DNA from 4 places in the Photobacterium sagamiensis genome. Region 2 is predicted to be linked to each of the others. Evidence: predicted binding sites of a transcription regulator. Region 2 holds the regulator's gene; each other region holds the start of a gene.
What was found. Region 2 encodes PurR, which represses purine synthesis genes. Its sites were predicted from a motif close to TNANGNAAACGTTTNCNTNA; they were not measured.
Positions count from the first base shown of each region.

Region 1 (7,574 bases), on a different contig from region 2:
ACTTGCATTGGATCACCCGCCGCGCCCCATTTGGGCAGGCATCGTTGATCGATGAAGATGTCACGATTGATTTCCATAAGGAAACAACACCCAATGATGTGGTCACCGTGATTGCGACTCAGCCTCTTACCAATGATGAGCGTTGGCATAAAATGCAGCAAGGGGAGTTTAGCGTGTTCCACTTTGGTGAACTCGTGCATAACCGGACCCTGTAGACGACAGTTGCCGCTCAAGGCGTTGTGATGTAATAGCTAATGTCGGGTCTGAACAATTTGGCGAATAAATAAAAACGCGGCCAGCTGGCCGCGTTTTTTTATTCGTCGGCTGCGTAGCCTTGGGGAGGCAGTGGTTCACGGTCTAATACCGCGGCTTCATTCTCCATCACTAAACGATCTTGCAAGAACCAGTTCGCAACTAAAGGATAAATGCGATGCTCTTGCTGCTGTACTCTGGCTGTTACTTCTTCAACCGTATCCTCAGCAAAAATAGGCACTTTTGCTTGCAGGATCACCGGGCCACCATCTAACTCTTCGGTGACAAAGTGGACACTGGTACCATGTTCTTTATCACCAGCATCTAAAGCGCGCTGGTGGGTATGAAGACCGGTGTATTTCGGCAACAAAGAAGGATGGATGTTAAGCATTTTGCCCTGATAGTGACGAACAAACTCATCACTGAGGATACGCATGAACCCGGCCAATATGACAAGTTCTGGCTCGAAGCTATCGATTTGCTCTGCCATTGCCTTATCGTAAGCTTCGCGATCAGCGTAGTCACTCGCGGCAAGAGGCACCGCTTCAATTCCGGCCTGGCGAGCGCGCTCAAGACCATAAGCATCAGCTTTGTTTGATAGCACGGCCGCGACTTTTGCGTCTTCAATGGTCCCATTCTGACAAGCATCAATGATGGCTTGAAGATTTGAACCATTACCAGAAATTAGGACAACGATGTTTTTCATCGACTTACTTGATCTCCACCTGCTCTTCGTTGGCGTCAGCGTTAGCAATTTCACCGAGTAGCCAGGCGTTTTCGCCTTCCGCCTTCAGAATTTCAATTGCTTGTTCTGCTTGGGCTTGTGGTAGGGCAATCACCAGGCCTACACCACAGTTGAAAGTACGGTACATTTCGTAGGTTTCAACATTGCCGGCTGTTTGCAGCCAGTTGAAGATTGCAGGCCACTGCCAGCTGTTACCATCAACAACCGCTTTAGTTCCTTTTGGAAGTACACGTGGAATGTTCTCCCAGAAACCACCGCCAGTGATATGAGAAATCGCGTGAACGTCACAGGACTCCATCATTTTCAGGGTTGATTTCACATAAATCTTAGTTGGGGTTAGCAGGTGATCCGCGAGTGATTTACCTTCCAGCTCCTGGGTAAGATCAGCTTGTGACACTTCGATGATTTTACGGACGAGTGAATAACCGTTTGAGTGCGGGCCACTTGAGCCAACAGCGATGAGTGCATCGCCAGCTTTCACTTTAGAGCCGTCGATGATGTCAGCTTTCTCAACAACCCCAACACAGAAACCAGCAACGTCGTAATCTTCGCCATGGTACATGCCCGGCATTTCAGCTGTTTCACCGCCGATTAACGCGCAACCCGCCAGGATACAACCTTCACCGATACCCGCAACAACAGCGGCTGCCGTATCAACTTCCAGCTTGCCTGTTGCGTAGTAGTCAAGGAAGAACAGAGGTTCGCCACCTTGAACAATCAGGTCATTGACACACATTGCAACGAGATCAATACCGATCGTGTCATGCTTGTTCAGATCCATCGCTAAACGAAGTTTAGTGCCCACGCCGTCGGTGCCTGATACCAATACAGGCTCTTTATATTTGGTTGGTAGCGAGCATAGCGCCCCGAAACCACCAATGCCGCCCATTACCTCAGGACGGTGGGTGCGTTTTACCACCCCTTTAATACGATCTACTAATGCATTACCTGCATCGATATCTACACCAGCATCTTTGTAACTAAGAGAAGAGTTATTGCCGCTCACAGGAGGTCCCTCAACGTATTAAAGTAAAAAAGCGAGGGTATGATAACAGCAGTCAGGGCGGAAAGGGAAACGTTTGCGTCAATAAATCTTGCTGGCTATTTCCTGAGCAAACGATACCTATTCCCCTATCAGAAGGTTAATGGTCTAGTGTATAATGGTTCGATTTTTTTAAATTTTGTTTGCTTAGGAGTCAGAAATGAAAGTCGTTGAGGTTAAACACCCACTGGTTAAACATAAGATTGGTCTTATGCGCGAAGGCGACATCAGCACTAAGCGTTTTCGTGAGTTAGCAACGGAAGTAGGCAGCCTACTGACGTATGAAGCGACTTCAGACTTCGAAACAGAAAAAGTTACCATTGAAGGTTGGAATGGTCCAGTTGAAATTGACCAGCTCAAAGGTAAAAAGGTAACGGTTGTACCTATTCTTCGTGCCGGTCTTGGTATGATGGACGGCGTGCTTGAGCACGTACCAAGTGCACGTATCAGCGTGGTCGGTATCTACCGTGACGAAGAAACATTAGAGCCTGTTCCTTACTTCAACAAGCTTGCATCAAACATTGATGAGCGTATTGCTTTGGTTGTTGACCCAATGCTAGCGACTGGCGGTTCAATGATAGCAACACTGGACCTGCTAAAAGAGAAAGGCTGTAAGCAATTTAAAGTCTTAGTACTTGTTGCTGCGCCTGAAGGGATTGAAGCACTGGAAAAAGCGCATCCAGATGTTGAGTTGTACACAGCTGCTATCGATGAGAAGCTAAATGACAAAGGCTACATCGTTCCTGGTCTGGGCGATGCGGGTGACAAAATCTTCGGTACTAAGTAAGACCGAAGTCTTGATAGAAAAAAGCCGAACGTAGTTCGGCTTTTTTATTCTCGGTGTAAACCCAAATCTATTAATTATCAGAGTAGTCAGAAAATTAATGGAATTGGTAGAAAGGCTGCAATTAAGATTGCGGCCTTTTTTGTTATAATTACAACGTCTTAACTCTCTGTGGTGTTTTCCATCTGAGCATTATCAACAACGTGATTCTCACCCAGATCGTCAGGCAGGATCAGGTTCAGCAAGATGGCAACAATACCGCACAGGCTCACACCCTGCAGGCTGAATTCGCCGATACCGAAAGCCATCCCGCCAATACCAAATACCAGTGTTACCGCCACGATAACCAGGTTACGTGCTTTGTGCAGATCAACCTGATTCTTGATTAGCGTATTGAGACCAACGGTTGCAATTGAACCAAATAGCAGGATCATGATGCCGCCCATAACCGGGACCGGAATAGTTTGCAGTATTGCCCCTAGTTTGCCGACAAAGGCCAGTACCAGTGCGGCTACTGCAGCCCATGTCATGATGATTGGATTGAATGCTTTGGTTAGCATAACTGCGCCAGTCACTTCTGAATAAGTGGTGTTAGGCGGTGCACCAAACATTGATGCGGCAATCGTTGCTATCCCATCGCCCGCCATTGTGCGGTGCAAACCCGGTTTCTTCAGGTAGTCTTTACCCGTTACGTTAGATATTGCCAGTATGTCGCCCACGTGCTCTACCGCAGGGGCAATAGCGACAGGGATCATGAACAAGATGGCGTTGATATTAAACTCTGGGAATGTGAAATTAGGTAAAGCCAGCCAGCTTGCCTGCGCAACAGGCGTAAAGTCCACAACACCAAAACCAAGGCCTACGCAGTAACCTGCAACAACGCCGGCCATAATTGGCATTAGCTTTAGGAAACCTTTCGCAAAGACACTAAAGGCAATGGTTGTCAGTAGTGATACTGCTGAAATCCATAGGGCGGCATCGTCATTTACTAACTGCACCGCACCATCGCCGGTTTTTCCTAATGCCATGTTTACGGCTACTGGTGCTAAACCTAAGCCAATGACCATGATCACCGGGCCAACGACAACGGGTGGCAGGACTTTATGGATAATCGCAACGCCACGTACTTTGATGATGGCTCCCATCAGCACATACACGACGCCAGCCATCATCAGGCCGCCCATAGTGCCAGCTATCCCCCAAGTTTGGACGCCGTAAATAATTGGAGCAATGAATGCAAAGGAGGAAGCGAGGAAGATAGGAACGGAACGTTTAGTGATGACTTGAAAAAGAAGAGTACCAATACCCGCACCAAAGAGGGCGACACTAGGATCCAGCCCGGTAAGTAACGGAACCAGAACCAACGCACCAAATGCGACGAATAGCATTTGTGCACCTTGCAGTACCTGCATCATTGTATATTCCATCCTGTCTGAAAAAAAAATCGCGCAATCCTAGCATGGAAGCAAACGATTACCTAGCGGAGTTTGTGAGTTAAATCTCACTTTTTCTCGGGTTTGTCTGAAATTGCTTGATACCTCATCTTTTCATGAAAATTCATCCATGTTTATCATTAGGGACGGTTTATCTTTCATCATTGCAGCAATAATGTTGAAAGATAAACAGCCTCTAGTTCATATGGCAATAAGAAACAGTTACACTTGCTGAACATTACCTGATCCCATTATGATCAGAGACTAACTAAGTTATGAAAGAGTTTACTATGTTGCGTTGTGCTTTTTTATTTTTGGCTTTATTAGCCTTGCCGCTTAAAGCCGCAACGGTCACTAATTTATATCAGGCGCAGGTTGTCTTGCCTGATACGGATAAGCAATCAGAGCAACATGCTCGTAAAAAGGGGCTTGAGCAGGTTTTGATTAAAGTGTCAGGACAGAGTTCGGTTGGCCAAAATGACGTTATTCGTAAAGCGATGGCGAACAGTAGCCCTTATATCAGTCAGTTTGGTTACGGTAACTTAAACGGTGAGCGAACCTTAGAGCTGACGTTTAATAGCGGCCAGATCCGTAATCTGTTAACTCAGGCCCATTCCACACTATGGAGTGAGCAGCGCCCAACCATTCTGGTCTGGATGGTGGAAGATGCTAATCGCGAGCGTGAAATCCAATGGGATCAGTCAGGTAATTCTCTGGAATTACAGATGAAACGGGCCGCCGACAGGCGAGGCTTACCCGTGATGATGCCAATTGGTGATTTTGATGATGTGACAGCGATCAATATCCCTGATTTGTGGGGGGGATTTGTTCGGCCGATTGCTGATGCGAGTATACGTTACCATCCGGATGCGGTGCTGGTGGTACGTGCCCGTCAGAAGGGCTCTGATGATAATGTTGATCTGGCATGGCAACTATTCACTCAAAAACCAGAACAACTGGTTAACTCTCAACAGGTACCCTCGGAAGGTCAAGCCGGAGGGTCGGTTGCTACCGCGACCACTGAGATGATTAATGAGGTTGCAGATAGGCTGGCAGCTAAATATGCCGTTCCATTAAATGGTATCAGTGAGGGTAAATTCGCCATTCAGCTTGCCAATGTGCAGACGACAGAAGATTTTTTTGCCCTGGAAAGAATGCTGACAAATCTAACGTCCGTGGCTTCGGTGAATGCTAACCGTCTGCAGGGGGATAAAGTCGTCTTTGACGTTAATTTACTCAGTACTGAAGATGCTTTTCGCCGTGAATTGGGTCTGGATGATCGTATCAGCCAGCAACCTGTTGATGGGCAGAGTGCGGTTGATTTCGGTGATGGCACTGTGGCGATTGCGAAAGATACCACTGCAGACACTGAATTACTGATCAAGCCAGTAGATCCTCAGGCGGGTGAAAATGAACAAGAGGCATCCGTCGATCCGAGCCTGGTTGACGTGAGTGCGACGATGGAGCCAGTTTCCGCTCAAATTGAGACCTATTATTGGCAACCGTAATTATTCCGGTTGCGATCACCTCGATGGTGTCGTTAGGGTTTTATGCTTCGATCTAAAAAGGCGCCGTCAGGCGCCTTTTTTTGTAAGAGAGACTGGTTGGAATAACGATTACTTTTGTCCGTGAGCTTCTTTTTCTTCTTTTTCGACCTGAGAGAGACGTTTTAATCCCGTCCCTAATTCTTTGCCGCGAATACGGGCAAACAGGATATTGGCGACAAAAGCCCAGGATACCAAGCCTAATTCAATCCAGGCTAACCAGCGCTCCCCACCATCAATCCATAAAATGGTCAAAGCATGAAGGAAATAGAACATCAGAATGAAGTTAGCCCAGGCATGGGTATAGGGTTTTCCTTCAAGGATGCCTTTTAGAGGTAATAACAGCGGTAACACCCACATAATCGCAATCACATAGCTGTTCAGGTGCGGATGAGGCGAAATCATACTTTGCCATAATCCCACCCATAGAATGAGAGATAGGTTAGCGATTAAAGTGATATACCGCAGGCTTTGTGTTTTTGAGCTCATTTTAGTCATGTCGTCATCCATTTAGCTTATGTGCTGTCCATGCCAGTCTTTTTCCGATGGCTTGCGCTAATGCTGCCTCACAACCATCAACCTGTTCAATACCACGCGCGATATGGCGTGCTAACTGACGGGTATTGCCGTGGCGGCTGTAGTAGAGCACTAGGATTTTTAGCATTACAGAATGTCCAGCACTTGCTCCGGAGGGCGTCCCATTGCGGCTCTGTCACCATTAACAACAATCGGGCGCTCGATAAGTATTGGGTTCGCTGCCATTGCGTCAAACAGTTGTTCTTCTGTTACGCCCTCTTCGCCCAGAGATAGCTCTTTATAGATATCTTCTTTGGTACGCATCATGTCACGAACCGAGTGATAACCCAGCTTGGCGAATAAGCCTTTCAGTTCATCAGCAGAGGGTGTGTCATCAAGGTATTTCACAATTTCTGGTGCAACGCCTTGCTCTTCAATCAGAGCAAGAGTCTGGCGACTTTTTGAGCAGCGCGGGTTGTGGTAGATAGTGACTGACATATTTTTCTTCCTTTTATAATAATATGTTGCAGTCCCATTGTAGTGGAACTGCAATATATAAAAAATGAAGGATTTAAAGATTTGCGAAGCGCTCGCGGGAAAGACGAAGCTGGTCGATCCGGGCGTCGTAACGTGCTTGATCCAGTGAATCAACATCAACAATCTGGCTTGCCTGGATATAGTGATTGATCGCTTTGTCCCACTGTGCACGTAATGCCAGTAATTCGGCACGAGCGGCCAGTTCACCGTCTCGTTTTCCGCTATAGGCATAGGCTTTTGCCAATAGGTTCCAGCCATTGGTATCCTGAGGATTGTCATAGGTGTAGCGGGTCAGAATAGAAATACTTTCCGTCGTACGTCCAGCCTCCTGTAGGGCATGAGCCTGATTTAAGCGCAATACTTTATGGTTCGGGTTCTGCTTTAAAGCGAGCTCTAACCGGTTGACAGCAGAATCATATTTTTTCTGGAACAGATCGAGATCGGTTGCTGAGTCAATGAAAAAGCGGTTATTGGGCTCGGCGGCAATTAATGGGCCAAGTAGCTGATGTGCCTGGTCATACTTGCCAGAGTCCATATAAACGAGAGCTTTGCCGTAGTTTAAGGCGGCTTTTTGACTGGGATTGGCCTTTTTCAGCTGACGATTAAACCAATCTAATGCTGCGTCGCTGTCAATACCGGCAAAGCGCGCAACAATGCGGGCGCGGGCTAGCTGGTAACGGTCAGAGGTATTTACCCTGACTGTCGGATACTGATTTGCACG
Region 1 is NZ_JAKJSP010000053.1:27,596-35,169, reverse strand. It holds gene L4D76_RS22310 (class II glutamine amidotransferase) at 1-215, shown strand, start outside; gene purN (phosphoribosylglycinamide formyltransferase) at 314-958, opposite strand; gene purM (phosphoribosylformylglycinamidine cyclo-ligase) at 963-2,003, opposite strand; gene upp (uracil phosphoribosyltransferase) at 2,200-2,826, shown strand; gene L4D76_RS22290 (uracil-xanthine permease family protein) at 2,985-4,238, opposite strand; gene L4D76_RS22285 (DUF2066 domain-containing protein) at 4,532-5,764, shown strand; gene L4D76_RS22280 (DUF2069 domain-containing protein) at 5,873-6,310, opposite strand; partial or broken gene L4D76_RS22275 (transcriptional regulator) at 6,357-6,464, opposite strand; gene arsC (arsenate reductase (glutaredoxin)) at 6,464-6,814, opposite strand; gene bepA (beta-barrel assembly-enhancing protease) at 6,888-7,574, opposite strand, start outside.
Region 1: a site for PurR is predicted at 4,285-4,304, ahead of L4D76_RS22290 (uracil-xanthine permease family protein). Genes of this name have one in related genera too.

Region 2 (7,574 bases):
ACTTGTCGTTTTGCCGATATCGTTCTTCCTGCAACAACCACGCATGAACGTAACGATATCGAACAATACGGTAACCACTCAAACGCCGGTATTATTGCACTACCAAAAGTCGTTGAACCTATGTTTGAAGCGAAAGACGATTTCGATATCTTCCGCGAACTATGTCGCCGCTTTGACCGTGAAGAAGCGTTCACCGGTGGTAAATCACAGATGGAATGGATCGAACAGATCTATAACGGTGCACGTTTGCAGGGCCGTGGTCTTGGCGTTCGTATGCCTAACTTCAAGAAGTTCTGGGAAGGCGAAGGCTTCATTGAATTCCCTGAAGGTAAAGAGTGGGTTCGTCACGAATCATTCCGTAAAGAACCCGATCTGGAGCCACTAGGTACTGCTTCTGGCCTAATCGAGATTTACTGTAAGACAATCGCAGATATGGGTTACGATGACTGTCAGGGTCACCCAATGTGGTTCGAGAAGAATGAACGTAGCCACGGCGGTCCTCGTTCTAACAAGTTCCCGCTGAACCTGCAGAGCACGCACCCGAACCACCGTCTGCACTCGCAGCTTTGTTCGTCAACTGATCACCGTGCTACTTACGCTGTTGCGGATCGCGAACCTGTATACATCAGCACTGCAGACGCGAAAACACGCGGTATTAAATCTGGTGACATCGTTCGCGTATTCAACGACCGTGGTGAAGTTCTTGCTGGTGCCGTTGTTACTGACGACTACAAATCAGGTGTTTGTCGTATCCACGAAGGTGCATGGTATAGCCCGCTAGAAGGTGGCAAGCCAGGTACACTTTGTACTTACGGTGATCCAAACGTACTGACACAAGATGTCGGCTCATCAAAACTGGCTCAGGCAACATCTGCTGCTTCTGCCCAGGTAGAGATCGAGAAATATACGGGTAAAGTACCTGCAGTAACGGGTTTCAATGGCCCGGAAGAAGTTACTGATATCAACCCGCTCTTCCCGGCGATGGATTTAGCGTAATTCGCTTTATTCGAAAAGACATCAATAGCCTGCAGTTGCAGGCTATTGATAAATTTATAGGCGATGTGAGTAACAACATTGCCTTTCTTTCCCCAAAAATAGAACCTATTCACATATAATCATTAGCAACATTATGTTTTATGTGAATATGTTTTTAAGTGTCTGGAGTGACAGTGATCATGCAAGAATTTATTGCTTTCAACGAACAACGTGCTGAAATTTACTGGTGGATGTCTTCACTATTAGCTCGTGAGTTGACGACGGAAGATTTAGTGGAATATCACGGTGACGAGATGTTCACCTTCTTGTCTGGTCTTGGTATGACACCAGAGCTTAAACAGCCTGTCGAGTCATTCCGCGAGGCAATTAATCGCTTAAAGGTGCGTGAAGATGCACAGCTTGAGCTGGCAGCAGATTTTTGTGGCTTATTCCTGAGTACACCAAAGTCTGGTGCCCTGCCATATGCCTCTATGTATGTCGGTGAAAGCGGCCTGCTGAATGACAAGCCGGCACAAGACATGAACAAGCTAATGGAGCAGTACAACATTGCTCAACATAAAGAATTCAATGAACCCGCTGACCACATTGCTGTTGAGCTGGATTTCATGGGCAACCTGATTATCCTGGCTAACCATCAAAAAGACGAAGAAAAGCGAGAAGAAGTGATGCAGGCGCAGTTGTCATTCGTGAACAACATGCTATTGAACTGGCTGCCAATCTTTGCCCAAGCATGTAAATCACGCGATAACTTTGGCTTCTATACCGCAGCTGTTGATCTGCTTGTTGCATTTTGTAAATTAGACTCGGCATTCCTTGCCGGAGAAGAATAATAATCTAATCGGTCATCATAAATACTGAACCACACTATCTCTAGTTGCCGGCATTAAATGCCGGCTTTTTTTCTTCATACCAATTCCATTAATTATCTATCCCCACTCCCTGCTTGTTATATCGGTTCAGCAAACGAACAGCTTTCATGACAATACCCTGACATTACCTGCTCGTGACTTTTATAGATTTAAACAACACTGATAACAAAGAGATATCTGCGATGCATAAACTCAATACGCTAGTAAAGCCCTCTCCATCGATGAAGAGCTGGTTTGTTAAAATGTCTTTGCCTCTGGTATTTTTATCTATGATATTGCTGGCTCCTCAAGTTAATGCCAGTGGCATAGCCGCTGATTCAATAGTTGCACAACGAGATACAGTAAACCGCATTAATTCAATCCAGCGGGATCTCACCAGCATCAGGCAGCAAACCCTGCAAGCTAACCCAGACTTGGCAGAACAATCTAAGCAGTTAGAGAGCAAGTTTCAGCAAAAAGCAGATGAAATCGGCTATGCGCCTGAAGAGTTCATAGCTAAAGCACAAGAGATCCAAGAGCAAGTTCAGGATACTTCCCTTAGCGAAGAAAAGCGCAGTGAGCTAATTAAAGAGTTTACAGCGGCCAAACAAACAATGGCGGAACAACGCCAGGCTATCATGGCCGACAAAGACCTAATGGGTATGCAGGAAAAGCTCCAGCAAGATACCTTCGCGGCAATGAAAGCCCAGGATCCCAAAACAGAGCAATTGGTTGATGAACTAAATAATTTAATCGAGACTATTCAGTAATAGCAAAGATTGGTTAAAGTGACTCACCGCGGCAAGTGTGCCGCGGTGAAGTTGGATTAGCAATCATCTTCATAATCGCTCAGATTAATTCCCATCTCCTTGGCCACATCGGCCCAGTAGGGCTCGGCTTCGCAAACACAACAATCACACCAGGGGGCAATCCCTTCATGCATACTTAACCGTTTGTTTCGTCTCGCAGTTCGGGAAATCTGATGCCCCTGCTCTTTGGTGGGGCCAGTTAGCGCTGTTACCATCGCTATTACTCCAAGCAGCCTGCTCAATATTAATTTTAATCTAAATTTGCTGACATGGACTTCGAGCTGCTCATTGGTAATTAAAGCTCAATAGCTTTATTCTGGCTAAGTAACTTCATCCCTTGGATATGTTTTACAAACCATTTCACAATTGCCAGAGCAGCAATGATAAGGCCAACAACCGGAATGACGTGAAGAGCCTTATCCAGAAAATCGCTGTGTACCCAATACTCAGCGCCAGCAACCATTCCTGTAGTAGTCGCTGCAGTTACACCCAGCACCACAAAGAAAGTAAAGAACAAGAAGAAGGTGCGAATAATGGTGTAGTAATGACTGTAAGTCAGTTCATCAGTGCCTTTATTCAACTGGTAAGCGGAATATATAACCGCAACAATGCCTGAAATCATTAAAGTTAAAGGCGTAAGAAAGCTCGCAATGTAAGCAAAGCGAACACCACTTTTATTATCACCGGACATAAATTTGACCCAATATCATCGTCGTTAATATGACAATTATCACACGAATTTCCGACACATCAAGCGAGCCCAAGTGTTACGATGATCCTGATCAAGCGTTTCCGCCAGAGTCCGCAATAACGACCTAAACAAACAAGGGACCAACCAACTATGTCGTCGTTACTGACCTGAAAAGCCTAGCCAAAATCTCTCATTAAAGACTTTAAAAAGCATTTATCCATGCATTATTATGAACCTAGTTTACTGAAGTTGCATAAAGATTGTTGATGTCTATCAAGTAATTTCCTCTTGGTATACAGAAACGTTGCACTGTGCGCTACACTCAGTAAAATGTGAACGCAAGCGATTACACAGTGAAACGCCTTTTGGGGCTAGCATTAATACCAAGCCGCTCGTTAGAGAAGCGGCTTTTTGACGTTTTATACTTTGTGAAATATCAATCGTACCAAATTGAATAAATAGGTAATTAACGGTTGCGTAGTTACTCAATTTGGTATCAGTTAAGAATTGGTCGGATCAGACCTCTGACCTACAATTATTAGAAGAATAAATATGGCAACGATTAAAGATGTTGCACGTATGGCTGGTGTGTCGACCACAACAGTTTCTCACGTGATCAACAAAACCCGCTTCGTGGCAGAAGCAACACAGAAAAAAGTACTGGCCGCCGTTGATGAACTCAACTACGCACCCAGTGCGGTAGCACGAAGCCTCAAATGTAATACGACTCGCACCATTGGTATGTTGGTAACCAAATCAACCAACCCGTTTTTTGCCGAAGTCATTCACGGTGTTGAAGAGTATTGTTACAAGGATGGCTACACCCTGATCCTTTGTAACACCGAAGGTAACTTATCTAAGCAACGTGATTACCTGCGCATGCTAGCTGAAAAGCGTGTTGATGGATTGCTTGTGATGTGCTCGGATATCGACCAAGAGCTACTTGACCTACTTGAACGTAAAAGTGATCTGCCAATGGTGATCATGGACTGGGGCCCGGAAAGCCCGCATACAGATAAGATCCAGGATAACGCTGAATTTGGTGGTTACATTGCTACCAAGCATTTTATTGAACACGGCCATGCTAAAATTGGCTGTCTGTCAGGTCATGTTGAGAAAGTCACCTGCCGTGAGCGTTTAAAAGGTTTCAAAAAAGCAATGGCAGAAGCCAATCTGGTCGTGAATGATGATTGGATTCTTGAAGGGGATTTTGAATGTGAGTCTGCTGTTGCAGCTGCTAACCAGTACATTGCAATGGACGAGCGCCCTACTGCCATCTTTTGTTTCAACGACATTATGGCAATGGCATTGATCAGTACTTTTGAGCAGGCAGGTATCCGCGTACCTGGCGATATTTCTATCATCGGTTACGACAACATTGAGCTAGCACCATACTTCTCACCACCGTTGACCACTATCCACCAGCCTAAACGTCGTTTAGGTAAGACGGCAGTCGAAATTCTGATGGAACGCGTGAAAGATAAGGATCATGCCCGACGTGTGTTTGAAATGGCACCTGAATTAGTGATTCGGAAATCTGTCAAAGACTTAAACTGATCCCACTGCGTACAACAAGAAGCCGACAAGTCATCACTTGTCGGCTTTTTTAGACACGAATATATCATCAGAAAAAATGCTCAATTCAATTTAACAGCGGCGTAAAACATATAAAAAAGCAAATAACTGGAAGCAGTATCACATTTCCAATAGCTTAGAGTAAGAACAAATACCTTATCTACGATAAACTTTATTAAGTCACGAACAAGGCAAACCACCCGAAAGAGTGGGACGCAAAGCTTCCGGCCTAAAAGAAAGTGGTTTTTTATAACTAACTTAACTTATGGTAGCGGGGTTACCGATGGATTTTTGCTCGGATACGGTCAAATTTTTACACACATTTGACAAAACTATTCGGCAACTTGCTAATCTGATTTCCTCGCTCCGATGTTAGGTGACTCAAAGTATTTTTCACCGAGAAGAAGCATGGATAAACCAGTACTAAAAGACACATTAAAATTATTTGACTGTTTAGAGTGCATTAAGTCACGCTCGATGTTTGGCGGTTTTGGTATTTTCGCCGGTGAAACTATGTTCGCTCTCGTAGTGAACGATAAACTACACTTGCGTGCAAATGCCGATAATGAACAAGAATTTAAGCAAGCCGGCCTTGAACCATACGTGTACAAGAAGCGCGGATTTCCGGTTGTCACCAAGCATTATGCTATTCCTGACCAATGGTGGAATGACCCAAGTAAAATTCTCTGCCAGGCAAAACGCTCTCTAGCGGCAGCCCAACAAGATAAAAAGACCAAAAGCAACACCGGTCCTAATCGTATCAAAGACCTTCCGAACTTACGTTTAGCCAATGAACGAATGTTAAAGAAAGCAGGCATTGATACCATAGAACAACTTTTTGATCTTGGCGCACTTGATGCCTACAAAGCTTTACAGCAAACGCATCAAGAATCATTAAATGTCGAGTTGTTATGGGCATTGGAAGGTGCGATCAGTGGTAAACATTGGTCTGTTATCACTGAACAGCGACGTACCGAGTTGTTGTCTGCGTTACCATAATCAATTGATCAACCATGAAAGAGGCGCATCACGCCTCTTTTTTTACCTCACAGATCTCTCTGTCTCTGCTTCTCCAGCAGACTATGCATAAAAGCTCGTATTACCTTATGTCAGGCTATGTCAAATATTGAACCCTCTCACAAAGCTGCTCATAAATGCATCAATAAGCTTTCAATTAATATGAAGGTTTGTAAAATCATGCGAGCATTATTTACTGAGAGGTTGCTATGTTCTGCTCCAAGCCTTTCCCGGGTCAAACAGATCACATATTTAGAGACAAATTTTATAAGTGGCCAAAGCTACTTCGCAGTTTGATCTTTATCAGTTTGCTACCACCGTTAATGGCGATGTTTTTTGTTTACAACCAGTTTGCACCGTTAGATCTGCTGTATGACACTCTTACCATCATTGGTGCATTTAACCTTTTAATGCTGTTTTGGGGCTTAATCCTTAAAATAAGAGCTAAAAAATATTGGTACCGTAATTACCATATTGGTAAAACCATGTTGTTAGCTTTACTTCCTGTGGTGGCCTGCGGTTATTTGCTAGCCACAGAACAACCTGATTCGCGGGTTGCACAGCAAGTTGAGATTCAAAGTGTTGAAATAACCATCAACTAATCGAATTAAAAGATATATTTCATAAATTCCTGAAATATTCATACCCTTAGCCCGGTCTTTGTTGCTGCGTTGGTATAGCATTGAGTTATGCCAGAACAACTACAGCAATAAGGATCCAAAGTGCGTATTTCAACCAAGCCTCGTTATTCCTTTTCTATTAAACCATTACTTTGGCTTCAAAAACGCCATTATGGGGAAGTCTTAAACCCCGCCCTGCTGTGGGGAAGACGTCCGGCACTGTTCTGGCTAGTTGCGGGTTTCTTTGGTTTTCTCGATCGTAAGTCATCACCTATCTCTCCCGTGATCCGCTCTTTAGTTGGTGTACGCGTATCACAGCTTAACGACTGTGCCTTCTGCGTTGATGCCAACGGCATGAAACTCGCCGAACGCTGCAACTCTGTCGAAAAAATTACAGCCCTTGCCCACTGGCAGCAAAGCGAATTATTCACAGAGCAAGAACAGATTGTTTTAACCTATGTGGAAGCGATGACGATCACAGGCCAGCGCGTTAGCGAAGAAATGATCGCCAATCTTAAAAAGTGGTTTGATGAAGATAGTATTGTTGAGCTGACGGCGTTAGCGGCATTCCAGAACTTATCCGCTAAATTTAATACGGCGCTTGATGTTCCTAGTCAAGAGCTATGTTCTTTACCTATACAAGTTGACGATGAGAAGGATTCATCAGCAGCTGAATCACAAACTAAATAGCAGAGGTGTCATCATGGATAGAAAAAAACTCCTGCTCCTCGTTACAATTATCACCCTGATTGGGCTCTGGTTCGCGTTTGATCTGGGGCAATACTTCACCCTGGAACAAGCTAAGGCTCAGCAACTAGCATTAAAAGACACCATTGCCGAACAACCTTTCTTGTCTAGTCTGGTGTACTTTGCCGTTTATGTGATTGTAACGGCTCTGTCATTGCCCGGTGCCGCCATCATGACGCTGTTAGGTGCTGCATTATTTGGTTTCTGGTGGAGCTTAGTACTGGTGTCTTTTGCCAGTTCTATTGGCGCAACGTTAGCATTTTTATTCAGC
Region 2 is NZ_JAKJSP010000047.1:4,242-11,815, forward strand. It holds gene torA (trimethylamine-N-oxide reductase TorA) at 1-996, shown strand, start outside; gene torD (molecular chaperone TorD) at 1,176-1,826, shown strand; gene L4D76_RS20745 (hypothetical protein) at 2,048-2,614, shown strand; gene L4D76_RS20750 (hypothetical protein) at 2,671-2,868, opposite strand; gene L4D76_RS20755 (hypothetical protein) at 2,949-3,344, opposite strand; gene purR (HTH-type transcriptional repressor PurR) at 3,897-4,901, shown strand; cyclic di-GMP riboswitch class I at 5,100-5,204, shown strand; gene L4D76_RS20765 (TfoX/Sxy family DNA transformation protein) at 5,328-5,918, shown strand; gene L4D76_RS20770 (hypothetical protein) at 6,146-6,538, shown strand; gene L4D76_RS20775 (carboxymuconolactone decarboxylase family protein) at 6,659-7,246, shown strand; gene L4D76_RS20780 (dihydrolipoyl dehydrogenase family protein) at 7,260-7,574, shown strand, end outside.

Region 3 (7,574 bases), on a different contig from region 2:
GCCTTCAATATCATCACTCATACGGATAACACCGTTAGGGCAAGCATTCAGAACAGCAAGCAGGCGTTTCTGATCGGCCGTCGTGATAATGTTTTCAGGTTGTTCAGCTGTTTCTGTAAACAGAGTAATGTCTGTTTCGATACGGCTCAGCTCAGCAACAAGGATCTCCTGGTAGTGAGCAAACAGTGCGTTCAGCTTATCAACATTTTCAGCGGGCAGGGCAACGATAGTATTTGCTTCACGAGGAATCGCGTTACGTAGGCTACCACCGCTTAGTGCTGCAATACGCAGACCTAATTCTTCAGCGTGTGAGAAAAGGAAACGGCCAAGCAGTTTGTTAGCGTTAGCACGACCAGTGTGGATGTCACAACCAGAGTGACCACCTTTAAGGCCTTTAACAACCAGCTTCACCGCTTGGTAGCCCGCAGGGATCGCTTCACGTCGGGTATCAAGCGTGATAGCGCCATCAACACCGCCGGCACAGCCCATATACACTTCACCTTCTTGCTCAGAATCAGTGTTTAATAGGATGTCGCCGTCTAACCAGCCTTCTTTCAGGCCGAATGCGCCCGTCATGCCAGCTTCTTCATCAATCGTTAGCAAGACTTCCAGCGGGCCGTGTTCAATGTCTTTTGCCGCCAGTACTGCAAGACAAGCTGCCATGCCCATACCGTTGTCGGCACCAAGAGTGGTGCCTTTGGCGGTTACCCATTCGCCGTCGATGAACGGTTGAATTGGATCAATTTCGAAGTCGTGGGCGGTATCTTCGTTTTTCTGTGGCACCATATCGATATGTGCTTGCAGAACAACGCCTTTGCGGTCTTCCATCCCCGGTGTTGCTGGCTTTTTAATAAATACGTTGCCAACATCATCGCGTCGCAAAGCTAAACCTTCACTTTCAGCAAATTTGATGATGTGCTGAGCAAGTTGTTCTTCATGCTTTGACGGGTGAGGAATGGAACAGATTTGATCGAAGAATTGCCACACGGGTTGTGGTGACAGTTGACTGATTTCAGACACAGCAGTCTCCCTTTATACAATCTTGGGCTAGGGCTATTAATCAGGATTATCAATGCCTGATTTGCCAAAATGATAGCATAATTATCTATCGGAATTGGCTCAGCATATCATTGTGAAAAGGGTGGCGACAGTTAAATCTTAAAATGTGAAATATGAGTATTAAGGCTGTGACCACTCTCAAACAATAACTTACAGGCAGCTTTAACGTGCTTAGCTTTGTTGTACACATATGAGAGTGCTAAGTGCCGTCAGTTGAGTCAGGTTATGTTTGTGAGGTGTAAATAAATAAGGGGCGGGACGTTAAATTTTAGTCGTGACAAACAAGAATTCACTGCGATTTATGTAATTAAATTACACTAAAAGAGTGACCACCATCACCTTTACTTTAAAAGTGTGACGTAGTTAAAAAAAAGATTGTAATTTAATTACGTGTTGGGTATAGTTTACTCACTCCTCAGGTGAGGAAGAGAAAACACACTGAACTGCTCAGGATGAGCCCGATATATCGCCTCCACGGAACCGAGATTAAGTGAGACCAAAGATGGTCTTAATAATGACTTATGATTAAGGTGATAAAAATGAAAGTATTTGATTCTATTGCATGCTATTGGAATAACAGCTCTGTTTACACTGGTAACTTCACTTACCCGAGCTATTTCGGCTATTAATTTTTGTGAAGTAGTGCTTGCTGACACTGCTTTGCCGAACAGTATTGTTCACCCCCATATTTAAGAATATTTAAATAACCGGATCTGGTTATTTGCCACATTCTGCCGCCACCTCTACTTGAGGTGGCGTTTTTTTTATCTGTACTTCGTATACCCAAACCACCTCAAGATGCAAGATTCAGAACTTCCTCAGGGATTCAATTCGAACGAAATGTGTGTAGGAATGACGATCCCTTTCAAGCACATTTAGAGAAGTATATTCGATTTGCTATGTATTCGATTACATATGCCTGTGATGACTAAATTTAACAATTATGTCACTCATATTAACGTTTGCGGCAAGGGGAAAATTTCTTAATGATGAAAAAACACACACAATAAATATCTGGTAAACATCTGATTTAAAATGAGTATATTTATAGGGTGTAAGTTTGTGGTTGGGTTTTTGTTCGTTTGGCCCGTTGTTTTATTGATGATTGAGTTATTTGCTGGAAATTGCTTGCTGAGCAGCATATAATCCCACCCCAAAAATAGAGCGACGCAAACGTTTTCTATTTTAAATCCTTATTTTTGAACTGCGCGTATTATCTCCAAGGAATTGAGAGCAATGCTTGAGAAACTATTCAAACTGAAAGAGCACGAAACGGATGTTCGTACTGAAATATTAGCCGGTACGACGACTTTCCTGACGATGGCTTATATCATTTTTGTTAACCCGACAATGCTGGCAAGCACGGGTATGGATCAGGGGGCTGTGTTTGTTGCAACCTGTCTGGCTGCGATGGTCGGCTGTTTCATTATGGGCTTTGTCGCAAATTACCCAGTCGCCCAAGCTCCGGGTATGGGGCTGAATGCGTTCTTTACTTATGGTGTAGTGTTCGGGATGGGGCATACATGGCAAGTTGCTTTGGCCGCGGTGTTCTTATCTGGTCTTTGTTTCATTCTTTTAAGCGTTCTGAAAGTACGGGAGTGGATCATCAATGCGATTCCAATGGCCTTACGTACGGGTATCTCGGCAGGTATTGGTTTGTTCTTAGCTTTCATTGCGCTGCAAAGCTCAGGCATTGTCGTTGGTCACCCTGCAACTCTGGTACATGTTGGAGATCTGACAAGCTTCCCTGCTATGATGGCTGCATTGGGCTTTTTCCTGACGATTGGATTAGTTCATCGCGGCTATAAAGCAGCGGTACTGATTGCGATACTTGCAGTGACGGTACTTGGTATCCTGTTTGGGGATATCACTTACGGTGGTGTTATGTCGATGCCACCAAGCCTGGCACCAACATTTATGCAGATGGATTTCAGCGGTGCACTTGAAGTTGGCCTGATTTCAGTGGTGTTTGCTTTCTTATTTGTTGACCTGTTTGATACCGCCGGGACACTGGTGGGTGTTGCAACAAAAGCAGATCTGATGGATAAAGATGGTAAGCTACCGCGCTTGAACCGTGCGCTGCTTGCAGATAGTACGGCGACGTCAGTGGGTGCGATACTAGGTACCTCAAACACGACATCATTTGTTGAAAGTGTAGCCGGTGTTGCCGTCGGTGGTCGTACTGGCTTGACGGCTGTCACTGTAGGCGTACTGTTCTTTTTGGCATTGTTCTTTGCTCCGCTGGCAGGTATGGTTCCAGCCTATGCCACAGCCGGTGCATTGTTCTACGTTGCCATTCTGATGATGTCAGGTCTGGTGAGCATAGATTGGCGTGATTTAACGGAAGCTGCTCCAGTTGTTGTTGTTTGTCTGCTAATGCCATTAACATACTCTATTGCTGAGGGTATCGGCCTTGGCTTTATCACTTATGCTGCCGTTAAGGTAATGAGTGGCAAGGGAAGAGATGTTAATATCAGCGTATGGGTTATTTCAGCCCTGTTTCTTGCTAAAATTATTTTCTTATAACAGTTTATAAATACTATCGGCGATCGATTTCGCTAATACAGAGGTTCATCGGATATGAGTAATAAGTTCGTTATCACATGGGATAACATGCAAATGTACACGCGTCAGTTAGCAGAAAAATTGCTACCGGCTGATCAGTGGAAAGGTATTATTGCAGTTAGCCGTGGTGGTTTGGTTCCTTCAGCGATCCTTGCCCGTGAGCTTAACATTCGTCACGTTGATACAGTGTGTATTTCAAGCTATGACCACGATCACCAACGTGAAATGAAAGTGGTGAAGAAAGCCGAGGGAGATGGTGAAGGTTTCTTAGTGGTTGACGATCTTGTCGATACTGGCGGTACAGCTGAAATGATCCGTGCTATGTACCCTAAAGCGAAATTTGTCACGGTCTGTGCGAAACCGGAAGGTAAACATCTGGTTGATGATTACGTTGTGGATATTGCCCAGGATACTTGGATTGAGCAGCCATGGGACATGGCCGTGACTTACGTCGATCCAGTTTCAAAGCAGTAATATCACGTTCGACCTTGTCGATAAGTTATTTTAAAAAGAGGCGTCTGAGATGACGCCTCTTTTTTTTGTATAAAGAAAGCACTGATTAGTTAATACCTTGGGTATACTATAGGCAGTATGGTATTCCTGACGTTAGCCGCCAGTATTCTTCTTAGGCAGTGGCTTGGCTTTTCTAGACCAATGTTTTGTCGATCTGTTTTGTATAGAGCCAGTTATTGCCGATCTGATTATCATTGGCCTTATACCAATCGGGATCATTGCCCCGATTGGTATTAATCACCCATTGGTTCGGTTAATCGTGCAGGAAATAAGATTTTGATCACTGGAGCCAACTGTGTCTGACCCTTCAAAAACGAATTTATCTGAAAAGCTTTTTGCTCCTCGCCAAACCTCAAAAGAAACGTCGAGCCTGGTAAAGTTAGCCCATATTAGTTCTGCTGCTGTTCATAACGATATTGATGGCGATAGTGAAAATGGCTGGTACCGAGTTTTGCGTCGTCCTCAGTGGGCATGGCAAGGTATCGATCCCATTGAGATGGAAGCTATTTTTGCCAGAATGGCCAACTCTGATGCTGCCAGAACCAATGATGAGTTACTTGATACCGTGATTGGTTATAAACCGGGTAACTGGATTTATGAGTGGGCGCAATCGGGAGCGAGTTACCTCAAAGAAGCGCGCGCATTAGCCAATGCCGGTAAAACAGATCAAGCGGCCCATACTTTATTGAGTGCCAGCATGTACTACAGTATTGCCGCTTATCCGCACCTAAAAGGGGATGGGTTGGCAGCACAGGCGGAAGTGCAGGCCAGTCAAACTTACCGGGAAGCGATGGCATTAATGCCACATCAAATGAAAACCATTGATGTTAAATATGAAGGTAAAATATTCCAGGCGTATATTCACTTGCCTCGCACCGACAAGTTGTTGCCAACCGTGATTGTCAGTGGTGGTTTAGATTCTTTGCAATCGGATCTGTGGCGATTATACCGGGATTATTTAGGTCCGGCTGGTTTTGCTATGGTCACCCTGGATATGCCCTCGGTCGGTCACAGTTCCCATTGGGCATTAACCGAAGATACCAGTCGGTTGCATCAGGCTTTACTTCAGCAGATCCGCGATGTGCCTTGGGTTGATCACCATAAAGTGGCAATGCTGGGCTTACGTTTTGGTGGCAATGCCGCAATTCGTCTGGGCTTTATGGAGCCTAAAAGGCTGAAAACCTGTATCAGTTTAGGCGGAGCGATTCATGGGATCTTATCACAGCCGAAAATGCTGGATGCGATGCCACGGATGACCTTGGATGTGATTGCATCGAGAATGGGGAAAAACGGTGTGTCAAAAGCTAGCCTGACCTCACACTTACCAGCCTGGTCACTGAAACAACAAGGGTTGCTTGGTCGGCGAAAAGTGGATATTCCGATGCTGGGGATCAGCCTCAATAACGATCCGGTTTGCGCTGAAATGGATAATCAACTGATTGCGATGTCGAGCCGGGGCGGAAAAGCGATAATCTTACCGGACACACCGTTACACGATGGTTATCACCGCGCTATGACAACGGTTGTTGACTGGCTGAAGGAGAAGCTCGCTTGAGGTGGGCGAACTCTGCATCTTGAGGTAGCTTGGGTATACTTGTGTGGTCTGATGATGTAAATAAAATGTTGCTATACAAAGGGCTTTGTGGCTTAAATAGTATTATTGCCGAGTTGTGAATATGCCTTTTAGTCTGCGACTGAGCAGTTATATGTGTGATAACAGCTTTTTTGCCTGATGGCTGTTTTTTCTCTAATGACTGTTGTTCGGTATAACTATGGATGGGGATACGCTATGACTACTAACACTGTTTTTCCGCCTCATGGCCGTTTAATGACTAAATTAACCGCCTTGGGGCCTTATCTACGCCAACAGCATTCAAAAGAAGGAGAGTTTTTCTTCGATTGTCTGGCCAGTTGTATCAGCGCGAAAAAATCACCGGAAGAGCGTGAATTCTGGGGGTGGTGGCTGGTGCTGACGACGACCGACTCCGGATTTGAATATCGCTATTACTTTGGTCGCTATGACAGTGAAGGTAACTGGAATCAGGATAAGGTGCCAGCCAAACATGCCGAAGCGGTCGCCAAGACTATTGATGATTTCTACACTAAGCTGACAAATTTTTTACAGGAAGAGTGTGGTCTGGAAGTCACCGCAGCGGTGGATCTGAAAGAAGCTACGTTAGGTTCAATGGCATAATTGCAAGATTGGGGTCTGTCTTTTCTCTGCCAGGCCTATTTTTATGAATTCTTCCTTCTAATGCAGCATTTTTCTTGTGATCTGCCTATGGGATTGATACAACAATTAGACAAAAATTTATCCACTCTATTTGTTTAATTCCAATGGTAGATACTAATCACTTGAATGCTACAGAGCAGAACCTCGCGGGCGAACACTCTCAAGTTGAGAAACAGGCCCAATCCGTAAAGCAAAGCCATGCAGTAAAGCAGACGATTGTCGTTAAACTCGGCACCAGTGTGCTAACGGGCGGGACGCTGAAACTTGATCGCGCCCACATGGTTGAGTTAGTTCGTCAATGTGCCTATTTGCGCCGTCAGGGGCATAAAATCATTATTGTGACCTCTGGTGCGATTGCTGCAGGCCGAGAACATTTGGCTTACCCCGAATTGCCCAAAACGATGGCCAGTAAGCAGTTGCTTGCTGCGGTTGGTCAGAGCCGCTTAATCCAGGAATGGGAGAGCTTGTTTGGTATCTATAACCTGCATGTTGGCCAAATGCTGCTAACCCGTGCAGATTTAGATGATCGTGAGCGTTACCTTAACGCCCGCGATATGATCAATGCCCTGTTAGACAACGGGATCATCCCGGTCGTCAATGAAAATGATGCGGTTGCCACAACCGAAATTAAAGTCGGTGATAACGATAATTTATCGGCCTTGGTCGGTATTTTGGGCGGCGCAGATAAATTGCTGTTGTTGACCGATCAACCTGGTTTGTTTACCGCGGATCCCCGGCATAATCCAGAGGCAGAATTAATTCGTGAAGTACATACGATTGACGAAACGTTACGTAAATTAGCCGGTGGTAGTGTTGGTGGTTTAGGTACTGGCGGTATGGCAACGAAACTGCAGGCTGCTGATGTGGCACGTCGTGCCGGTATTGAAGTGATTATCGCCGCTGGCAGTCGTCCCGATGTTATTTCAGATATCGCTAATGGCCATTCTGTGGGAACACGTTTCCTGCCTCTTGAATCTCCATTGGAAAGTCGTAAACGCTGGATTTTAGCGGGTCCTCCACCATCGGGGGATATTGTTATTGATCCTGGTGCTGCAATCGCTGTGCAACAGCGTGGTAGTAGCTTACTGTCTAAAGGTATCACCCAAGTGAAAGGGCTTTTTGAACGTGGTGAAGTCGCCCGTATTTTTGATACCCGCGGCGTTTTGCTCGCTCGAGGTATCTGTCGCTATTCAAGTCAGGATAT
Region 3 is NZ_JAKJSP010000021.1:566-8,139, forward strand. It holds gene L4D76_RS10050 (aminoacyl-histidine dipeptidase) at 1-1,020, opposite strand, end outside; gene L4D76_RS10055 (NCS2 family permease) at 2,296-3,585, shown strand; gene gpt (xanthine phosphoribosyltransferase) at 3,640-4,098, shown strand; gene frsA (esterase FrsA) at 4,433-5,692, shown strand; gene crl (sigma factor-binding protein Crl) at 5,927-6,331, shown strand; gene proB (glutamate 5-kinase) at 6,475-7,574, shown strand, end outside.
Region 3: a site for PurR is predicted at 2,225-2,244, ahead of L4D76_RS10055 (NCS2 family permease). Genes of this name have one in related genera too.

Region 4 (7,574 bases), on a different contig from region 2:
AAGCAGGCGCTCTACTTCAATTTGATCAAGCATGCTGCCGACAGAAATTTCGATAGGCAGGTTGATGACAAGGCCCATAGCGCCTTCTTCATTATGCTCGCAAACATATATCACACCACGTTTGAAGTGAGGGTCTTGCATGCCTGGCATGGCGACCAGAAAATGATTGGTTAAATTCATAGCTAACACCGACAACATGTTCTCATAACTACAGTATGCAGAGTATTTGGGGGAATTGGTACAACGTAGCCACATTGCTGATTAGACTAGGCTTAAAAAAGCGCCGCCTTCTGGTGAAGTCAGCGCTTTCTGATAGTGATTCACTATCGCGTTGCGTTAGCTTACTCGCGAGTGATTAAGCTCGCGCAGCAACACGACGCTCAATGGCATCCATTAGCTTACCGGTAATTGAGATATCGAAAGCCGCCTCGATTTCACGAATACAGGTTGGGCTGGTGACGTTGATTTCAGTCAGCTTATCGCCAATCACATCCAGACCGACAAAAATCAGTCCTTTTTCTTTCAGAACAGGGGCAACAGTTTCTGCGATCTTACGGTCGGTTTCGCTGATCGGACGCGCTTCACCGCGGCCACCGGCAGCCAGGTTTCCTCGGGTTTCACCTTTTGCCGGAATACGTGCCAGGCAATATGGCATCGGCTCGCCGTCAACAACCAGAATACGCTTATCACCATTGCTGATATCCGGCACAAAGGTTTGTGCCATGCAATAGTTTTGACCATGCTTGGTCAGCGTTTCAATGATCACCGATACATTGGGATCGCCATGCATTACACGGAAAATTGACGCACCGCCCATGCCGTCGAGTGGTTTTAAAATGATATCGCCATGCTCTTGATGGAAGGCTTTAATTTTGTCAGTACGACGGGTCACGAGAGTGGTTGGGGTGAGATCCGGGAACCAGGCCGTAAACAGTTTTTCGTTGCAGTCACGCAGGCTGCGAGGTTCATTGACGATCAGTGCCCCTTCGTTTTCAGCACGCTCAAGGATGTAGGTTGCGTAAATATATTCAGTATCAAACGGCGGATCTTTACGCATCAGTACTACATCGAGATCAGACAGGTCGATTTCCTGCTCGCTGGTGAATTCAAACCAGCCGTTAGGATCTTCTTTCAGGCTAACGACACGGGTACGAGCGACAGCTTTACCTTGCTCTAAAGACAGGTCGTTCATTTCCATGTAGTGGATTTCCCAACCGCGACGCTGAGCTTCCATCATCATGGCAAAGCTGGAATCTTTTTTGATATTGATAGACTCGATTGGGTCCATCACGATACCCAGTTTGATCATTTCTTTCTCCTAGTATTATTAGGCAGATCGTTAGCCCAAATCGCCAAAGCGGACTTGCAGGGCTGTGATTGCGGTCATCGCTGTGGTTTCGGTACGCAATACGCGTGGACCAAGCAGGATTTCATCAAATTTATATTGCTCTGTCATACCGATTTCTTCGGCGGACAGGCCGCCTTCAGGGCCAATCAGCAGGCGAACCTTAGTGACCGGAGCAGGTAAGGTATTGATAGAGTAGTTGGCCCGAGGGTGCAGGTTCAGTTTCAGACCGTCGTAATCTTCGGCACACCACTCTTCCAGCTTCATAACCGGACGGATCACCGGCACGGTATTACGGCCGCACTGCTCACAGGCACTGATTGCAATTCTTTGCCACTGCGCCAGTTTCTTCTCAAAACGTTCAGTATTCAGTTTGACGCCACAGCGTTCAGAAATAAGCGGTGTAATGGTGTTTACACCCAGTTCAACCGATTTCTGGATGGTAAATTCCATTTTTTCACCACGAGAGATCACTTGACCGAGGTGAATATCCAGTGGAGATTCCACACTGTTTTCGCGTCGGCACTGGATCTCAACTTCAACGCTTTTCTTGCTGGTATTGGTGATAACTGCCGGAAACTCAGCATCACTGCCGTCAAACATTTCGATTTCCTGACCGGCTTGCATACGCATAACACGGCCAACATGGTTGGCAGCATCATCACTAAGCATAACTTTGCCCTGAGCCGGTAGCGACTCAGGATGGTAAATACGTGGGATTCTCATGGTGAGATCGATAACCTGTCTACTGTCTAAATAATTCGCTTATTGCATCTTAACATGGATACAGCGGAGGCAAATTACAAGGTGAATTGAAAATTAGCGTGTGCTTTCTTTATAGTGAACTGAGCCCCGAAGAGGGCTCTCTTGATAATGTGGGGTAGGGTTGGTTGTTATGATTACAAACCGTTTTTCTGGCAGTCTTGGTAGACAAACGGGTTATGGCTGTCCTGAACTTTCGCAATGCGGCGATCACGCTCGCATTCCCAGCTACTTACAGGATATTGACGGTTCCAGGCCTCCATTAATTGACGTTGCTGTCTGGAGAGCGAAAATTTGTATTCCTGGTTCATGTACAGATAGGTTCGGGCTATCGCGCCACGTGCTTTGGCCGGTGGATCTGCACGACGATTTTTGAAGTCGATTTTCATCTCGCACTGGCCGTAGAAAGCGCCGCTATTACCATTCCACGGCAGAAACTTATAATTAGAGCGATCGCCGTTGACCTCTCCAATCGCAGGTCTCAGGTTATGAAGATCTGCTTCCATACGTTTGAACTGCTTATTTTTTTTACAATTCTTACGGCCTCCGTCTTGCCAGCACTGGAGCTGGTGGCCAAATTGCCAGGCCGGGACAACATGCTCCCACTCGATACGGCTGGCACGTTTTTTCTGTTTACGTACTTGGTAACCACAGCTGGCCAAATCTGGCACGCCTTTTTTCCCCTGCCATTTTATATCGCAACCACAGTAAAAGCTGGTGGGGTGATCCTGATAGATCTTCACTGCGATTTTTTTTGCTTTAGAGAATGAAGTTGGCGGTGCTGCTATCGAACTTGTGGATATAGCAGTAGCGGCAAGCACTAATATTAGTGCCAGCCACTTTTTAAACGAGGTTTTCATTGATTATCCTGCGCTGAAGATCAGTTTGGCAAGCTTATCAATATTTCTCTAATTTAGAAGCACTTCACACTTATATTGTTATCAATTACATTTCGTGCGCAGCAGAGAGAGGTATTCAATAAAGGTTCAGTCTTTATTGTTGTGGCGTGAGTGGCTGGCGGCATTGTGTGCAGTGATAGACGGCTTGCTGGCGAAGCACTTTATTATGGCGACGGACGGTAAGCTGATGCTCACAACAGGCACAGGAGTAAGGGAAAGTCTGCCCCCGGACAGATTGAATATCGAAACTATGTGTTGTGCGGGCTGGAATGCCAAAAACTTGCGTCATCATGGTCTGCCATTCAGCGCCATGAGGGCGGACCCGGCCAAATAACTTGAAAGCCAGCAGATGTGCGACTTCATGGGGGACCACTTCGGTGAGAAAGGCCTCTGTATTTTCTGCGAGCAGTACCGGATTGAAGCGTACTTCCCACCCTTGTAATCGTGCACTGCCGGCAATTTTACCACGTTGGTTGAACTTGATTGTGGGTAACGGGAAGCTCTTTCCCAGTTTTACTTCGGCTAGTGCGATGCAGTTTTGGGTTTTTTCAATGACTTGGGTGTGAAGTGGATCCATCGGAATATGCTTGATGCTGTAACGAAGTCTGACATCATACTCTAGTTTCTAGTTTCTAGTTTCTAGTTTCTAGTTTCTAGTTTCTAGTTTCTTAGAAAACAAAAAAGGAAGCCGAAGCTTCCTTTTTTATAATCAGTGCGTTGTCGCTTACTTGATGTTAGCGAAGTCGCGTAGCATTTCTGCTTTGTCAGTTGCTTCCCAAGGGAATTCTTCRCGACCGAAGTGGCCGTAAGCAGCAGTCTTCTGGTAGATAGGCTGAAGCAGATCAAGCATTTCGATCAGGCCGTATGGGCGCAGGTCGAAATTTTGACGAATTGCTTCAACGATAACGTCATGAGGTACATTCTCGGTACCGAACGTTTCTACCATGATAGACGTTGGATCCGCGACGCCGATAGCGTATGAAAGCTGGATTTCACAACGGCCAGCCAGACCCGCGGCTACGATGTTTTTCGCAACATAACGTGCAGCGTAAGCAGCAGAGCGGTCAACTTTTGATGGATCTTTACCTGAGAATGCACCGCCACCGTGACGAGCTGCACCGCCGTAGGTATCAACGATGATCTTACGGCCAGTCAGGCCACAGTCACCCATTGGGCCACCGATTACGAAACGGCCGGTTGGGTTGATGAAGTATTTGGTGTCTTTGTTCAGCCACTCAGCAGGAAGTACCGGCTTGATGATTTCTTCCATCACCGCTTCCTGCAGTACTGGTAGCTCGATGCTGTCACAGTGCTGAGTTGAAAGAACGACGGCATCAATACCGACGATTTTGCCTTGATCGTAAGCGAACGTTACCTGGCTTTTTGCATCAGGGCGCAGCCAAGGCAGGGTGCCGTTTTTACGAATTTTTGCCTGACGTTCAACCAGACGGTGAGCATAAGTGATCGGTGCCGGCATTAGGATTTCGGTTTCATTGGTTGCATAACCGAACATGATGCCCTGATCACCGGCGCCTAGTTCGCGCGGGTCTTCACGGTCAACACCTTGGTTGATGTCTGGAGACTGCTTACCAATTGCGCTTAGTACCGCACAAGAGTTGGCATCAAAGCCCATATCGGAATGAACATAACCGATTTCACGTACAGTCTCACGGGTAATTTCTTCAATATCAACCCAAGCAGAGGTAGTGATTTCACCACCTACCATAACCATGCCGGTCTTTACGTAAGTTTCACACGCAACACGTGCTTTTGGGTCTTGTTCCAGGATCGCATCCAGGACTGCATCAGAAATTTGATCGGCAATTTTATCTGGATGGCCTTCTGATACAGACTCAGAAGTAAACAGGTGCTTCGACATGCGTACTCTCGCTTTATATGATTATGGGTTGATAATGGGGAGCCCTGAATCAAGGGAATACATAACCTTGATGCATACGGATATACGTTTGAATGTATAGAGCTACCTCCGTCTAGACGTCTATAATACCCACAACGGGAATAAAATCAACATTGTGAATTGTAGGGAAATGACCGAATCATAAAGCAATCGTTTACTTGTGGTTGCTTTGATTACAGTTAGTTAAGCCTGCCGTTCTGCCAGCTTATTGAAATTGGTCTTATTTTCTTCAGGAAATCGTTTGCAGTCGGGGGGTAGACTTTGCGACAATACCCGCCCGCCGAATCATGGTTAATTTGTTACGCCGATGCGAGCAGATAGCCACCATATACAGTCTACAAATTTCTGGAGCAGACATGTCTTCACGTAACGCTAATTCTCGTAAAGAGCTGGCAAATGCAATCCGTGCCCTGAGCATGGACGGTGTTCAAAAAGCTAACTCTGGCCACCCTGGTGCACCTATGGGTATGGCAGATATCGCTGAAGTACTGTGGCGCAGCCACATGAACCACAACCCACAAAACACGCAGTGGGCTGATCGCGACCGTTTTATTTTGTCAAACGGTCACGGTTCAATGCTTATTTATTCTCTGCTTCACCTTACAGGTTATGACCTGTCTATCGATGATCTGAAGAACTTCCGTCAGCTGCACTCTAAAACACCGGGTCACCCTGAATACGGTTACGCGCCAGGTATCGAAACGACAACAGGTCCACTCGGACAGGGTATTACCAACGGTGTAGGTATGGCGATGGCGGAAAAAGCCCTTGCTGCACAGTTCAACCGTGACGGCCATGACATCGTTGACCACAACACTTACGTGTTCATGGGCGATGGCTGTCTGATGGAAGGTATCTCTCACGAAGCCTGTTCACTGGCTGGTACTTTAGGTCTGGGCAAGCTAGTTGCTTTCTGGGATGACAACGGTATTTCTATCGACGGTGAAGTCGAAGGCTGGTTCTCTGACGATACGCCGAAGCGTTTCGAAGCTTATGGCTGGCATGTTATTCCTGCTGTTGATGGCCACGATGCTGACGCAATCAATGCTGCAATTGAAGCAGCGAAGGCAGAAACAGGCAAACCAACGCTGATTTGTACTAAGACCATCATCGGTTTTGGTTCGCCTAACAAAGCGGGTTCTCACGACTGCCACGGTGCACCACTAGGTGCTGAAGAAATTGCAGCAGCACGTGAATTCCTGGGCTGGAACCACGGTCCTTTCGAAATCCCTGCAGATATCGCAGCCCAGTGGGATGCGAAAGAGGCGGGTGCCGCGAAGGAATCAGCATGGGACGAGAAGTTTGCCGCATACGCCGCTGCTTACCCTGAGCTTGCTGCTGAATACAAGCGCCGCGTAAACGGTGATCTGCCTGCACAGTGGGAAGAAAAAGCCAATGCAATCATTGCTGATCTTCAAGCTAACCCGGCGAACATCGCATCACGTAAAGCGTCTCAAAATGCGCTAGAAGCGTTTGGCGCAATGCTACCTGAGTTCATGGGCGGCTCTGCTGACCTTGCTCCGTCTAACCTGACCATGTGGTCTGGCTCTAAGTCGCTAACGGCTGAAGACTTCTCGGGTAACTATATCCACTACGGTGTTCGTGAATTCGGTATGACGGCAATCATGAACGGTCTTGCCCTTCACGGCGGTTTCGTTCCTTACGGCGCGACATTCCTGATGTTCATGGAATACGCACGTAACGCAATGCGCATGGCTGCTCTGATGAAAGTGCAGAACATCCAGGTTTATACTCACGACTCAATCGGTCTGGGTGAAGATGGTCCTACCCACCAGCCGGTAGAGCAAATTGCTTCACTGCGCCTGACACCAAACATGAGCACATGGCGTCCATGTGATCAGGTTGAATCTGCCGTTGCTTGGAAACTGGCAATCGAGCGTAAAGATGGCCCGACAGCGCTGATCTTCTCGCGCCAGAACCTGGCACAGCAAGAGCGAACTGAAGCACAGGTTGCTGACATCGCGAAGGGTGGTTACATCCTGAAAGATTGCGAAGGCAAGCCAGAGCTTATTCTGATTGCGACCGGTTCTGAGGTTGAGCTTGTAACAGAGGCATACGCACAGCTAACAGCTGAAGGCCGAAAGGTTCGCGTTGTTTCTATGCCGGCAACAGACGCATTCGACAAGCAAGATGCAGCTTACCGTGAATCGGTACTGCCTTCTGATGTGACTGCACGTATTGCTGTTGAAGCCGGTATTGCCGACTTCTGGTACAAGTACGTTGGTTTCGATGGCCGTATCATCGGTATGACAACATTTGGTGAGTCAGCGCCTGCTGGCGAGCTGTTTAAGATGTTTGGCTTCACGGTTGAAAACGTCGTCGACATAGCGAAAGAGTTGCTCGCGTAAGCAATTTATTTCGATGATTGAAAAAAGGCTTCCTCTGGAAGCCTTTTTTGTTACTTTCAGTCGGATGAAAATAATTGTTCCGTCTGTTTTTATCGTTTTTTTATGGTGTATACCCAAACCACCTCAAGATGCAGAGTTCAGCGAGAATTCATTGGCTTTTAGTCAAGGCAGCCATTTGATTGAATAGTGATTTTATTTAGAAAATGGCTAACACAGAATAAATGTCGATGAAACTCGCCCTTTGGGAGCTCCTCTGGAAAATCACTTCTTCACAAAATGTG
Region 4 is NZ_JAKJSP010000044.1:33,771-41,344, reverse strand. It holds gene L4D76_RS20105 (YqgE/AlgH family protein) at 1-180, opposite strand, end outside; gene gshB (glutathione synthase) at 356-1,309, opposite strand; gene rsmE (16S rRNA (uracil(1498)-N(3))-methyltransferase) at 1,340-2,071, opposite strand; gene endA (deoxyribonuclease I) at 2,245-2,967, opposite strand; gene L4D76_RS20085 (SprT family zinc-dependent metalloprotease) at 3,101-3,583, opposite strand; gene metK (methionine adenosyltransferase) at 3,731-4,885, opposite strand; gene tkt (transketolase) at 5,281-7,293, shown strand.
Region 4: a site for PurR is predicted at 5,154-5,173, ahead of metK (methionine adenosyltransferase). Genes of this name have one in related genera too.